2 linked regions of the Immundisolibacter sp. genome follow. The main gene of each other region encodes a partner of the protein of the gene in region 2 in a complex. Links are inferred from orthologs where the notes say so. Each region holds a gene or a part of one and is shown on either strand. Other genes may lie near its edges.

Region 1 (4,070 bases), on a different replicon or contig from region 2:
CGCCAGATGCTGCGCGAAATGTGCGAGCGCCTGGAGGCCCGCGCCGGCCACATCGAGATGAGCTTTCCGTTTTTCGTCAACAAGGCGGCGCCGGTCACCGGCGTGACCAGCTTGATGGACTACCAGGTCAGCTACATCGGCGAAATCGTGCACGGCCAGGCCGAGCGCCTGACCGCCAGGTTGGTGATCCCGGTCACCAGCCTGTGCCCGTGCTCGAAGAAGATTTCCGACTACGGCGCCCACAACCAGCGCACGCACGTGACGCTGACTGCCCACCTGCGCACGCCGGTGTGGATCGAAGAACTGATCGAGTTGGTGGAGGCGCAGGCGTCCAGCGAACTGTACGGACTGCTAAAGCGCCCGGACGAGAAGTACGTCACCGAACATGCCTACGACAACCCGAAGTTCGTCGAGGATCTGGTGCGCGACATCGCCGGTGCGCTCAACAACGACGAGCGCCTGGCCGGCTACGTGGTGGAGGCGGAGAACTTCGAGTCCATCCACAACCACTCGGCCTACGCGCTGATCGAAAAGCCGGCCCGCGCGGGCTGAGCCTCGATCAATACTTGCGGCGCAGCACCAGCGCGTCCTGCGCGTGCTCGATCTGCGTGCGCGACAGGAACGACATGCCCAGCAGCGCACGGCTCGGCTGGGCGCCGCGGATCACCACCGCCTGCACATTCGGCAGCCGGATGGCGCCGACACCCACCTCGCGCAGCGTGACCGCGTAGGCTTCGGTGATGCCGCTGGCCGTTTCCACCAATCCCCGGCTGCCGGCCCGGTAGTCGATACCGAGACCACGCGCCGTGGCATCGTTCATGGCCACGGTCGTCGCGCCGGTATCGACCAGGAAGTCGACCGACTGGCCGTTGATGGTGCCCGTGGTGAGGAACATGCCGCCGTCACCGCGGGCTATGCGCACCGCTGCGGTCTGCGCGGTCGGCAAGGCCCCACCGGCGCGCCCACCGAGCGGGACTTCGTGCGTTTGACCGTCCACCTGCAGCCGCGCGCTGGCAGCGCCGAGCGCCAGCAGGCGCACACCTTCGGGACTGGTCTGTCCGACCCGCAACGTGCGCCGCGCGCCGTCCACCTGCAACACCGCAGTTTGTCCAAGCACGGCCTGCAGTTCGATCAGCGGCGCAGCCGCGGCGCTACCGCACAGGGCCGCGCCAAGGATTACCAGGGGAGCAAAAATCCGGCGCATGAAACGCTTCATGACCGGTAATTGGCGCCGAATCAGCCGCCGAGGCGCGCCTTCACGCGCCGGCTGACGTCCGCCATGTCGGCACGGCCCTGCACCTGCGGGCGCAGCAGCGCCATCACGGCACCCATGTCGCGGGCGCCTTGCGCGCCGCTGGCGGTGATGGCATCGGCAATCAAGTGGTCGATTTCGGCGGGTGTCAGCGCGGCCGGCAGGAACTCCTGCAGGATGCCCAGCTCGAATCGTTCCTTGTCTGAAAGATCGGTCCGCCCGGCGGCATCGAACTGTGCGATCGACTCGCGCCGCTGCTTGACCATCTTGTCGAGCACCGCCAGCACCTGCGCGTCGTCGAGCACGATGCGCTCGTCGACTTCGCGCTGCTTGATGGCGGCGGTGATCAGTCGCAGCGTGCCGAGGCGGTCCCGGTCACGGGCCCGCATGGCCGCCTTGACGGCTTCGTCAAGGCGCTGCTTGAGCGACACGGCGCTCAGGACAGGCGCGCACCGCGCACGCGGCGCACGCTGCGACCGCCGCGGGAGACTTTCTTCTGGTGCCGCTTGACCGCTGCGGCGGCCTTGCGCTTGCGTTCCTGGGTTGGCTTTTCGTAGAACTCGCGCCGTCGCGATTCGGACAAAACCCCCGCTTTCTCGCAGGTGCGCTTGAAGCGGCGCAGGGCAACGTCGAAGGGTTCGTTTTCGCGCAGTTGAACGACCGGCATGCAAAGACCTCTGAAACCTGGAGCCGGCGCGGGACAAAACCCACAAAGCCGGGATGAAGAAAAGTGCTAGATTCTAGCTGCACTTGCACCTGTGGCGAAAGTCGCCCCGCCCGCCGATCCTGATTGCGCCTTCCATGCTGGTCCTTGGCCTCGAAACTTCCTGCGACGAAACCGGCCTTGGCCTGTACCACAGCGACCGCGGCCTGCTCGGCCACACGCTGCACAGCCAAGTCGGCCTGCACGCACCGCACGGCGGCGTGGTGCCGGAGCTGGCCTCGCGCGATCACCTGCGCCGCACCGTGCCGCTGCTGCGCCAGCTGCTGACCGAGACCGGCACCGACCTGTCGCAGCTGGACGGCATCGCCTACACCGCCGGCCCTGGCCTGATCGGCGCGCTGCTGGTCGGCAGCAGCATCGGCCGCAGCCTGGCCTTCGCGCTCGGCATACCGGCGGTCGGCGTACATCACATGGAAGCGCACCTGCTCTCGCCGCTGCTGGATCCCGCCAGCCGGCCGCGCTTTCCGTTCCTGGCGCTGCTGGTGTCGGGCGGCCATACGCTGCTGGCACAGGTGGACGGCCTGGGCGCATACACGATTCTGGGCGAGTCGGTAGACGATGCCGCCGGCGAGGCTTTCGACAAGACCGCCAAGCTGCTCGGTCTGCCCTACCCCGGCGGGCCGGCGCTGGCCGCGCTGGCGCAGGATGGTCGAAGCGACCGCTTCACCCTGCCGCGACCGATGACCGCCAAACCCGGCCTCGATTTCAGCTTCAGCGGCCTGAAAACCCAGGTGCGCCTGCTGATCGAGGCGCACCCGCAGCCGCAGCACCGCGCCGACATCGCCCGCGCCTTCGAGGACGCCGTGGTCGACACGCTGCTGATCAAGTGCCGGCGCGCGCTGACGCAGACCGGCCTGCGCGCGCTGGTGGTGGCCGGTGGCGTCAGTGCCAATCGCCACCTGCGCACGGCTCTGGACAGCGCCGCAGCCAGCGACGGCTTTGCCGTTCACTACCCGCCGCCCGAGCTGTGCACCGACAACGGCGCCATGGTGGCCTTTGCCGGCTGCCTGCGCCTGCAGGCCGGCGAACAGGCCGGACCGGACTGCGGCGCCCGTGCCCGTTGGCCGCTGGCGGAGCTGACGGCGGCCAGCCAAGCGCCCGCCTTGCTATAGTCCGGCGATGATCAGCCACCCCCCCACGCCCACCCTGACCGATCCTTTCCAGCGGCGCATCGAGTACGTGCGCGTGTCGGTCACCGACCGCTGTGACCTGCGCTGCAGCTACTGCATGCCCAAGGGCTTCGACGGCTTTCACGAGCCGGACGACTGGCTCACCTTTGGCGAAATCGAGCGCGTGGTGGCGGCCTTCGTGCGCCTTGGCGTGCAGCGCATTCGCCTGACCGGCGGCGAGCCGCTGGTGCGCCGCGATTTGCCGAACCTGGCCGCGCGCCTGTCCGCCCTGCCCGGCCTGGCCGATCTGTCGCTGTCCACCAACGCCGTGCGGCTGGACAAATACGCGGTCGCGCTCAAGACGGCCGGCGTGCGGCGCGTCAACGTCAGCCTGGATTCGCTGCGTCCCGAGCGGTTCGCCGAGATCACCGGCGGCGGCAAGCTGCACAAGGTGCTGCGCGGCCTGGACGCCGCCCACGCCGCGGGGCTGGCTCCGGTCAAGATCAACATGGTCGCCATGGGCGGCGTCAACGACGACGAAATCGAGGACATGGTCGCGTTCTGTGCCGAGCGCGATTTCACCCTGCGCCTGATCGAAACCATGCCCATGGGCGACACCGGTCGCAACGCCGGCGGCCAGTACCTGAGCCTGCAATCCGTGCGCGAGCGACTCGCCGAGCGTTTCGATCTGATCCCGGACATCCTGCCCGGCGGCGGCCCGGCGCGTTACTACCGCGTGGCCGGCTCGAAAACCACCATCGGCTTCATCACGCCCATCTCCCAGCACTTTTGCGAAACCTGCAACCGCGTGCGCCTGGCCGCCGACGGCACGCTTTACCTGTGCCTGGGCCAGGACAACCGCTACGAACTGCGGCCCATGCTGCGCGCCGGTGCCAGCGACGCGGAGCTGGAAACAGCCATCCGCGCCGCCATTGGTCTCAAGCCCGAGCGGCACGAATTCCGCGAGAAGCCGGAAAAAGTCATC
Region 2 (5,497 bases):
CTCGGTTTGCAGGTAATCGCGGATACCAGCCGCCAGTGCCCCGGCCAAGCGGCGGCGGAACTGCGAATCGGCCAGCTTGCGCGCCTCGTCGGGCGTGGAAATGAATGCGGTTTCGACCAGCACCGAGGGCACCTGCGGCGATTTGAGGACCATGAAGCCGGCCTGTTGCACGTCCGAGCGGTGCAGCTTGTTCACATCCGCCAGGCGATCCAGCAGGCGGTCGGCCAGGCGAAGGCTACTCTCGGTGGTCGCGTTCTGCGACAGGTCCAGCAGCACCGAGCGCAGCACCCGGTCCTGCCCCACGCTGGCCAGGCCGGGGTCCAGACCGGCCGCGTTCTCGCGCGCCGCCAGCAGGCGCGCCGCCTCGCTGGTGGCGCCATGCTCGGACAGCGCGTAGACGCTCGACCCGCGCGCCGTGCCCTTGGCCACGGCGTCGGCGTGTATCGACACGAACAGGTCGGCCTTGTGCTTGTGCGCCACTGCGGTGCGCTGGCGCAGCTCCAGGAAGCGGTCGTCGCTGCGCGTGAGCACGGCGCGCATGCCCGGCTTGGCGTTGATCTGCGCCGCCAGTTCGCGGGCAATGGCCAGCGTGACGGTCTTCTCGTACAGGCGCCCGGGGCCGACCGCCCCCACGTCGTGGCCGCCGTGGCCGGCATCGATCACCACCGTCACGGCGCCGGCCGACTTGGCGCGCAGCACCGGCGCAGCGGCGGCGCTGGGTACAGCCGCCGCCGTGGCAACCGCTGGCTCGGGCCGTGGAGCAATCGGCGCAGCGGGCTGTTTGCTGACCTGCGGGATGGGCTTGGCAAGCGCGACCGCATTGGCTGGCTTGGCAACAACCGGTGCCGAGGCCGGCCGGGACGTCTGTGCCGGCGCGCGTGCCACCACCGGCGCCGGCGCCGCCTTGCCGCCCAGCACGTCGATCTGCACCCGCGGCCCCTGGCCGCCGCCGGCCGGCAGCGTGGCGTGGCGCCACTGCACCGGCGCCGCCAGGTCGAACACCACCCGCAAGCCGCCGCCGGCCTGCGGGCCGCTGCGCACGGCGCGCAGCGTACCGCCGGGCGGCGCGGCCAGTGCGCCGCGCAGCGTGGTGGCCGGCAGGTCGACCACCAGCCGCTCCGGCGCCTTCAGGCTGAACACGCGCACCGCGGTGGGCGCGCTCAGATTCAGCGTCAGCCGCGTGCCGCCGGCCACCGGCGCGTACTGCACGCCGCGCAGCTCGCCCGCGAAACCGGCCAGCGGCGACAGCGCCAGCAGACAGATCAGGAGTTTTTTCATGCCAGGGATTCCAGGGTTCGCTCGCCGGCGGGGCTGTGCGCGCGGGCCTGCACCCGGCGGCCACTGCCGGCCATGTCGATGTCCAGTTCCAGGTCGGCCTGCGGCAGCCAGCCGGCGCCGCGCTCGGGCCATTCCACGAAGCAGACATGCCGCCCGTCGAACAGCTCGCGGGCGCCGATGTCTTCCAGTTCCTCGGCACTGCCGAGGCGGTACAAGTCGAGATGGCAGACCTCGCCGCGCGCCACGGCGTAGGTTTCCAAAATCGTGTAGGTCGGGCTGCGCACCGGGCCGGCGTGGCCGAGCGCCCGCAGCACGCCGCGCACCAGCGTGGTCTTGCCGGCACCCAACGGGCCGCGCAGGTAGACGCACAGGGATCCGGGCAGCGCCCGCGCCAGGCGCGCGCCCAAATCCAGCTGCGCCGCCTCGTCCTCAAGCACCCAGGTGCGCTCCATCGTCCATTCCATTGAGCAAGGGCGGCAAAGCGGCCGACACGTCACAGGCCAGCAGGCCGCGCTCGCCGCGGCGCGCCGCCAGCGCATCGGCGGCCGCCGCGTGCAGGCAGGCGCCCAGCGCCGCCGCCGCCAGTGCCGGCAGGCCCTGCGCCCACAGCCCGGCGATCAGGCCGGTCAGCACATCACCCATGCCGCCGCTGGCCATGCCCGGATTGCCATACGGCACCACGCCGACCGGTGCCTGGCCGTCGCACACCAGCGTGCCGGCGCCCTTGAGCAGCACCACGCCGCCGAAGCGGGCCTGCAGCGCGCGCACGGCGCCGTAGCGATCGGCCTCCACCTGCGCGGTGGTGATGCCCAGCAGGCGCGCCGCCTCGCCGGGATGCGGCGTCAGAATCCAGTCCGCGCGCCGCTCGGGCGCCGCGGCCAGCAGGTTCAGTGCGTCGGCATCCACCACCAGCGGCAGGCCGCGGCCGAGCGCCGCCCCAAACAGCGCGCGGCCGAAATCGCCCTGCCCCAGGCCCGGACCGAGCGCCAGCACGCTGGCGCGGGCCAGCAGCGGCGCCAGATCGGCGGCGCCATCCACACCGCGCGCCATCAACTCCGGCCGCCCGGCAAGCAGCGCCGGCACATGCGCCGGGCGCGTAGCGACGCTGGTCAGGCCGGCCCCGGCGCGGGCCGCCGCCTCGCCGGCCAGGCGCACCGCACCGCCGTAGCCGTGATCGCCGCCGATCACCAGCACGTGACCGAAATCGCCCTTGTGCGCGCCGCGGCGGCGCGGCGGCAACCAGGCCGCGCGCAGGCGCGGCAGGTCCAGCAACACCGCCGGCGCCGCGCCGGCCTGCGCCAGCGCCTGCTGCGGCACGCCCAGATCATCGAAAACCAGCTGCCCGCAACAGTCGCGCGCCTGGCCGGTGTACAGACCCTGCTTGCGGGCCACGAAGCTGACCGTGGCATCGGCCCGCACCAGCGCGCCCGGCGCCTGGCCGGTATCGGCGTTCAGCCCGCTTGGCACATCCAGGGCCAGCACCGGCCGGCCGCTGGCATCGATGGCGGCAATGGCGTCGGCCACCGGTCCGGCGGGCGGTCGGTCCAGACCCGTGCCCAGCAGTGCATCGACCACCACATCGGCCTGCGCCAGCGTGGCAACTGAAATACTTTCTTCGGCGCCGCCGCAGGCGATGAACCACTGCCGGGCCGTGTCCGCCTCGCTGCCGGGACGCGGCGGGCCGGCCACCGCGGCCAGGCGCACCGGCCACCCGGCCAGATGCGCCAGACGCGCCAGCACGTAGCCGTCACCGCCGTTGTTGCCGGCTCCGCACAGCACGGCCAGGCGCTGCGCCTGCGGCCAGCGGCCACGCAGAAACGCGAACGCAGCCGCACCGGCGCGCTCCATCAGCACGCTGCCACTGCACGCGGCTAGCTGCGCCGCGGCTCGATCGATCTGCCGCGACTGCGCAACCGAATAGAGTTTTTCCAGCGAAGACAACACGTTAAGAACGTCGTTTGATGCCCGGCCTGAAGAAGTCGACGCAAGCATACGCTTTTTTCGCCGTCGTCAACCTGCAAAACCACGCGGGGCTTGGCTTTTGGCCACTTCCGGTGGCGACGGACGCCGGCCACGCCACCGCGGGCGGAGCGCTGCTTCATAATCGCCAGCCGATTCGTCTGGCCCCGGGCCCGACCGGCGAGCCGCGGACCGGCCGACACCGCCCACGCGCGGGCGGTGGCCACCCAGCAGCCCCGGCCGGCAGCGTCCCGGCCCGCGCCCACCGCCGGAAACCCGCATGCCCACGCTGAACTGGATCGGCAAGGAAGCCGTCGTCAAACACCACAAGGACGTGCCGCTGCGCCTGCTGGAGCCGGTGCCGGGGCTGTCCTGCGGTGCGGCGGATGCCGGCACCGAAGGCGGGACGCCGAACAACCTGATCGTGCAGGGCGACAACCTGCACGCGCTGAAAGCCTTGCTGCCCCGCTACGCCGGGCAGGTGAAGTGCATCTACATCGACCCGCCCTACAACACCGGCAACGAGGGCTGGGCCTACAACGACAATGTCAACAGCCCGCAGATACGCAAGTGGCTGGGCGAGGTGGTCGGCCGGGAAGGCGAAACGCTGGACCGCCATGACCGCTGGCTGTGCATGATGTACCCGCGCCTGGTGCTGCTGCGGCAGTTTCTGCGGGACGACGGCGCCATCTTCGTTTCCATCGACGACAACGAAGTGGCGGCGCTGCGCTTGCTGATGGATGAGATTTTCGGGGCGAGGAACTTCGTGGCGACCGTGCTGTGGCAGAAAGTCTATTCGCCCAAGAACTCGGCACGTCATCTCTCTGAAGATCACGACTACATCGTCATCTATGCTGCAAACTCCGAGACGTGGAAGCCAAATTTGCTCGGCCGCAATGAATCGCAAGATGCTGCGTACAAAAACCCCGACAATGACCCACGCGGGCCTTGGAAGACAAGCGATCTATCCGCGCGAAATTTCTATTCTGATGGCACTTACTCGCTCACGACGCCATCAGGGCGCGTGATTGAAGCACCTCCAAAGGGTCGTTATTGGACGATCTCAAAGGAACGCTTCGAAGAACTCGATCGGGACAATCGCATTTGGTGGGGAAAGAAGAAAGATTCAATCCCCCAGTTCAAACGATTTCTCACCGACGTGAAAGACGGTGTTGTTCCGCAGACGATGTGGTTTTACAAGGATGTTGGCCATACGCAAGAAGCAAAGAAGGAGCTACTCGAACTGGTCGATTTCGATACCTCCGACGACGTTTTCATTACGCCGAAGCCAACCCGTCTGATCCAGCGCATCCTGCAGATCGCCACGGACAAGGACTCCATCGTCCTCGACAGCTTCGCCGGCTCCGGCACCACCGGCCATGCGGTGCTCAAGCAAAACGCCGCGGACGGCGGCAGCCGTCGCTTCATCCTGGTCGAGATGGACGACAACATCGCTCGCACCGTCACTGCCGAGCGCGTCAGGCGCGTCGCCAACGGCTACACCAACGCCAAGGGCCAGGCCGTCGCGGGCCTCGGCGGTGGCTTCCAGTTCTGCCGCCTGTCCGCCGAGCCGCTGTTCGATGCCGACGGCCAGATCCGCGGCGACGTGCGCTTTGCCCAGCTGGCCGAGTTCGTCTGGTTCGCCGAGACCGGTACCGGCTACACGGGCCAGGCCGATTCGCCGCTGATCGGCGTGCACGAGGGGCGCGCCATTTACCTGCTCTACAACGGCATCCTCAAGGATCGCTCGGTGGCCGGCGGCAACGTGCTCACCGGCCCGGTGTTCGACCTGTTGCCCCGCTTCGCCGGCCCGAAAGTGATCTACGCCGCCGCCAACCGCATGGGCGGACGCGCCGCGCGCGAGGGCATCACCTTCAAGCAGACCCCGTACGCGCTGGAGGTGTAAGCGATGAGCGATGAACTCAAAGTCATCATCATCGCCGGCCCGAACGGGGCGGGGAAAACCACCTTTGCCCGCGAGTTCCTGCCCAACGAGGCGGGCTGCCCGGTGTTCGTCAATGCCGATCTGATCGCCGCCGGCTTGGCGCCCTTTGCGCCGCAGACGGCAGCCGTGCAGGCCGCGCGGGTCATGCTGCTGGAATTGGCGCGCCACTTTGCCGCGCGCCAGAGCTTTGCCTTTGAAACCATGCTGTCCGGCAGGACCTACCTGCGCCACATTCGCGCGTGGCAGACGGCGGGGTACCGGGTGGAGTTGTTTTTTCTGCGCCTGAATAGCGCCGACGAGGCGGTAGCGCGCGTG

What was found. Proteins that work in one complex are often made in the same cells at the same time.
Region 1: the proteins of tsaE (region 2) and tsaD are in contact, whole or in part, in a crystal structure (PDB 6N9A), measured with the Thermotoga maritima proteins. The link is inferred for Immundisolibacter sp. from one-to-one orthologs. Residues at the interface, in WP_004082108.1 of Thermotoga maritima: Leu37, Gly38, Lys46, Lys57, Val59, Lys60, Ser61, Thr63, Phe64, Thr65, Leu66, Met67, Val69, Pro71, Tyr82, Arg83, Leu84, Asp86, Asp88, Phe89, Asp93, Ile128, Asp130, Glu131, Arg134; in WP_004082750.1 of Thermotoga maritima: Cys10, Asp11, Arg49, His50, Leu82, Gly84, Gly135, Gly136, Glu154, Thr155, Leu156, Asp157, Asp158, Ser159, Glu162, Asp165, Lys166, Arg169, Leu170, Tyr175, Lys213, Thr214, Leu217, Tyr218, Gln221, Arg222, Asn324.

What each region holds. Positions count from the first base shown.
Region 1 is NZ_JACIZD010000003.1:21,351-25,420, reverse strand. What follows is about bases 1,249-4,070. They hold tsaD (tRNA (adenosine(37)-N6)-threonylcarbamoyltransferase complex transferase subunit TsaD), read left to right. Parts: upstream 1,249-2,053; coding sequence 2,054-3,088; downstream 3,089-4,070. Other genes in these bases: moaA (GTP 3',8-cyclase MoaA), read left to right, coding at 3,096-4,070; rpsU (30S ribosomal protein S21), read right to left, coding at 1,689-1,919; H5U26_RS06105 (GatB/YqeY domain-containing protein), read right to left, coding at 1,249-1,683. Outside these bases: GTP cyclohydrolase FolE2, read left to right, coding at 1-552; H5U26_RS06110 (TIGR02281 family clan AA aspartic protease), read right to left, coding at 560-1,216; more of H5U26_RS06105, read right to left, coding at 1,237-1,248.
Region 2 is NZ_JACIZD010000002.1:259,038-264,534, forward strand. The notes cover bases 3-3,002. They hold tsaE (tRNA (adenosine(37)-N6)-threonylcarbamoyltransferase complex ATPase subunit type 1 TsaE), read right to left. Parts: upstream 1,731-3,002; coding sequence 1,275-1,730; downstream 3-1,274. Other genes in these bases: H5U26_RS05030 (N-acetylmuramoyl-L-alanine amidase), read right to left, coding at 3-1,278; H5U26_RS05040 (NAD(P)H-hydrate dehydratase), read right to left, coding at 1,708-3,002. In the rest of the region: more of H5U26_RS05030, read right to left, coding at 1-2; more of H5U26_RS05040, read right to left, coding at 3,003-3,222; H5U26_RS05045 (site-specific DNA-methyltransferase), read left to right, coding at 3,518-5,143; H5U26_RS05050 (AAA family ATPase), read left to right, coding at 5,147-5,497. UniProt on the Escherichia coli protein: Required for the formation of a threonylcarbamoyl group on adenosine at position 37 (t(6)A37) in tRNAs that read codons beginning with adenine.